DNA from 2 places in the Clostridium acetobutylicum ATCC 824 genome. Region 2 is predicted to be linked to the other one. Evidence: riboswitches for the same ligand, from Rfam matches in the RefSeq annotation. Region 2 holds a riboswitch; the other holds the start of a gene.
The links. Region 2 has a riboswitch for thiamine pyrophosphate ahead of CA_RS07345 (TatD family hydrolase). Riboswitches for the same ligand answer to the same signal wherever they lie in the genome.
Positions count from the first base shown of each region.

Region 1: another riboswitch for thiamine pyrophosphate. It lies ahead of thiC (phosphomethylpyrimidine synthase ThiC); the one in region 2 lies ahead of CA_RS07345 (TatD family hydrolase).

Region 1 is NC_003030.1:3,155,160-3,157,367, forward strand. Features, by position in the region: gene thiC (phosphomethylpyrimidine synthase ThiC) at 1-866, opposite strand, end outside; TPP riboswitch at 959-1,107, opposite strand; gene CA_RS15500 (glycosyltransferase family 4 protein) at 1,331-2,208, shown strand, end outside.
Region 2 is NC_003030.1:1,540,549-1,542,756, forward strand. Features, by position in the region: gene purD (phosphoribosylamine--glycine ligase) at 1-1,137, shown strand, start outside; TPP riboswitch at 1,225-1,327, shown strand; gene CA_RS07345 (TatD family hydrolase) at 1,382-2,140, shown strand; gene CA_RS07350 (thiamine-binding protein) at 2,137-2,208, shown strand, end outside.

The DNA.
Region 1 (2,208 bases), 1.6 Mb from region 2:
GCTCCATGGCATAGCTTTTTTTCAATAATCATATTAGATTGTATTTCATTTAATGCCATATGTCCTGGACCTTCAACCATAACCTGCACATTTCTATCCCATGCTCTTTTTGTAAGTTCTCCTAATTTAATAAGTTCTGTTATTTGACTTGCATCTGTAGAATCATCTATACAGCCCGGTCTACATGCATCGCCAAGACTTATTGTTACATCATATTTTTCACATATATCAAGTATTTTATCATAGTATTCATAAAACGGATTCTCTTTATTATTTAACTCCATCCAAGCATATAAAAGAGAGCCTCCTCTTGAAACTATGTTCATAGCCCTTTTATTTCTTTTAAAAGTTTCAGCAGTTTCTCTATTTATTCCAGCGTGAATAGTCATAAAGTCAACGCCCTCTTTAGCTTGTTTTTCAACAACACCTATCATTTCTTCTGCTGTTATATCCTTTAATTCCTTATCATAAAATCCAATAGCATCATATATGGGCACAGTTCCAATCATAGCTTTTGACATATTAATTAATTTTTTTCTAAATTCCTCCGTCTTACCAAAAGAACTTAAATCCATAATTGCTTCTGCTTTCATAGCTATTGCTATTTCAACTTTTTTCATCTCCATATCTACATTTTGACAATCCTTAGATATACCTAAATTTACATTTATTTTTGTCTTAAGTCCTTGTCCAACACCTTCTGCACTTAATGACTTATGGTTTTTATTAGCTGGTATTACTATCTTACCTTCTGCCATTAGCATTTTTAATTCACTGATTTCCATTTGTTCTTTTTCTGCAACAACCTCCATTTCCTTAGTTGTCACATTTTTTTTCGCTGCATCCATTTGCGTTGTGTAATCCATAATATACTCTCCTTTAATTTTATATTAGGATTCAGTTGCATCATAAAAATAAAAAAAGCTCGCCAAAAGGGCAAGCTTACTAAACTTCTATAATATACAATGCACTGCTTCCCTACGGTAGTATTAACTACATCAAGTTCAAAGGGTTGGATTTCTCCTCTCAGCCTAAAGTCTTTTATTAGTTAAATATTTTTAATGATATCAACTATAAAAGCCTTAAAAGGCACCCCTAGCTAAAATATATTTAATTTTCCTTAATTATATCACTTTACACTCCTATGCATCAAGTACTTATTTATCACTCATTAAAATATGAATAACAAAAGAAATTATTAAGAAATTTTAAAGTGATTTTTAATGTTTATGGTATATAATAGAATTTGTATGGAAATAAATGATTAACAGTTGTATTTAATTATGCAATATTTCTATAAACCAATTAACTATTCAAAGGAGACTTATTTATGCATACAATCAACATGTTATCTTCAGCAGAAAAAGTTAAAGGTCAAGGTGTTATGTCAGCCTATCTTGAACAGGTTAATTTAGTTAAAACCGAACTTAATTCAAGTTTCCGAACTTATATAAATAAATTTAAGTTTTGCGATATAACCCACTATCACACTATAGACTTCAAATTTTTTCTTAGTATACCGCTTTTCAAACTTAAAGGTACTACAGTAGCATACGTTCACTTTGTACCTGAAACCATTGAAAATAGTCTTAAGCTTCCCTTTATAATCAAGAAAATTTTTTATAAATACATAATTTGGTTTTACAAAAGTGTTGATTATTTGGTAGTTGTAAACCCATATTTTATAGATGTCTTATCAAATTACGGTATAGATAAATCAAGGGTTACTTATATACCAAACTTCGTATCAGAAGATAATTTTTATAAATACGATGAAGAAAAAAGAGTCACCTTAAAAAAATCTTTTGGCGTTGAAACAAGTAAATTTATAGTTTTAGGTGTTGGCCAGGTACAAACTAGAAAAGGAGTTTTAGATTTTATAGAAACCGCAAAAAAGCTTCCTGATATTCAATTCATATGGGCAGGTGGTTTTTCCTTTGGTAGTATAACTGAAGGTTATGAAGAATTAAAAAAGATAGTAAAAAATCCTCCTGCTAATGTGAAATTTTTAGGAATTATAGATAGAGACAAAATGAATTCTCTTTATAATATTGCAGATTTAATGTTTTTACCTTCTTATAATGAATTATTTCCAATGTCAATATTAGAAGCACTTTCATTAAAATTACCAGTTCTTTTACGCGATATAGACATATATAACGCTATATTATTCGATTACTATTTAAAAGGAAATAGTGTCAATGATTT
Region 2 (2,208 bases):
AAAGAAAATAAATGTGAGAATGTGAACTTAGAGAAAACAGAAGAGCTTATAGAATTTGCTAGTAAAAATAATATAGACTTAACAGTAGTAGGTCCAGAAGCTCCTCTTGTAGATGGAATAGTTAATGAGTTTAAGGAAAAGGGACTTAAAATATTTGGGCCTGGCAAGGTAGGGGCACAGCTTGAGGGAAGCAAGTCTTTTTCTAAGGACTTTATGAAAAAATATAATGTAAAAACAGCTGAATATGCGGTTTTTGAAAATTCTGAGGAATCTCTAGAATATTTAAAAAAATGTACTTATCCTATAGTTATAAAGGCGGATGGATTAGCAGCAGGTAAAGGCGTTGTAATCTGTGAGGATTATAAATTAGCGGAAGAGACTATAAAAGCTTTTATGGTTAAAGATGTGTTTAAAGGATCGGGGAAAAAGGTTGTAATTGAAGAATATCTAGAAGGTGTAGAAGCATCAATTTTATCAATTACAGATGGAAAAGCAATAATTCCTTTTGTATCCTCAAAGGATCACAAACAGATTTTTGATGGTAACAAAGGGCCAAATACAGGTGGTATGGGAGCTATATCTCCAAATCCATATTGTACTGAAGAAGTACTTAAAAGCTTTGAAGAAGAAATTCTAAAGCCTACTTTAATTGGAATTCAAGAAGAGAGAATGGACTTTACTGGAATAATATTTTTTGGGCTTATGATAACTAAAAAGGGTGTGTATCTTCTTGAGTACAATGTAAGACTTGGAGATCCAGAAACACAAGTAGTTTTATATCTTATGAAAAGCGACTTTGTTGACTTAATAAATGCAGCAATGGATAAAAAACTTTCTGATTTTGATATAGAGTGGTACGATGGAAATGCATGCTGTGTTGTAGCAGCTTCAAAAGGATATCCTAAAAATTATAGTACTGGTTATGAAATAAGTGGAATAGATGATGCAGGGGATAAAGTATTTTGTGCAGGTGTTAAATTAGAGAATGGAGTTTACAAGACATCTGGTGGAAGAGTTCTATGCGCTTCAGCTAGAGGAATTACTTTAGATGAGGCTATAAAAAAAGCTTACACAGATATAGAAAGAATTAAATTCGACGGTATTTACTATAGAAAAGATATTGGTAAATCTAAATAAAGAAGAAAATATACATAAAATTAAAAAACTATTTACATTTGAAAAAATAAGTGGTAGCATAAATATGTTATTAAAATTTCATATGTATTTTAGTGCTAGGGGTGCCTTTTGGCTGAGAGAAGTTAAAAAACTTTAACCCTTTGAACCTGATTCGGTTAATTCTGACGAAGGAAAGCTTTTTAAATGATTACTTAAAGCACTATATTCGTAGTGCTTTTATTTTTTTCAAAATTAAGGAGAAGGAATGTTTATAGATGCGCATAACCATTTGGATTTTTTTGAGGAACAAGAAAAATTAAATAAGGCTTTGGACATTATAAAAAATGACAATATAATAACGCTTGGATGTTCTATGGACACTAAAAGCTACAAGTTTACAAAGAGTCTAGCTTTGAAAAATAAAAACATTATTCCTTGTTTTGGTATTCATCCTTCTAGAGCTCATGAAAACTTTAAGAATCTTGAATGTTTTGATGAGTATATAAGAGAGAGCAAAATAATAGGAGAAATAGGCCTTGATTACGTATGGGTTAAGGAAAAAGAAAAATATCCTCATATGAAAAGGGTGTTCACTTATTTTCTAGAAGAAGCTAAAAAGTACAATAAAATAACTAATATACATACGAAGGGTGCAGAAAGTGAAATATATAACTATATAAAGAAGTATGAACTTAAAACACCTATAATTCACTGGTATAGTGGTGATAAGGACACTCTAAAAAAGCTTTTAGACTATGGCTGCTATTTTACTATAAGTGTGGACATTGGATATTCTAAGCTCTCAAAGGAAATTGTTCAGCTGCTTCCGATAGATAAAATTTTAACAGAAACAGATGGTCCAACCTCACTTGAATGGGTTAATGGAGATTATGGGTACCCAAACGTTATCAAAAATGTAGTAAAGGAAATCTCTAAAATAAAAAATATTCAGGAGGAGGAAGTAAAAGGCGTTATAGAAAATAATTTTAAAACACTAATAAGGAAAGAGGGAATAACGTTATGAAACCAGTTGTTAATGTGAGTTTGCAGGTACTCCCTGTTGTTGAGGAAAAAAGACTTTATGAGGTAGTT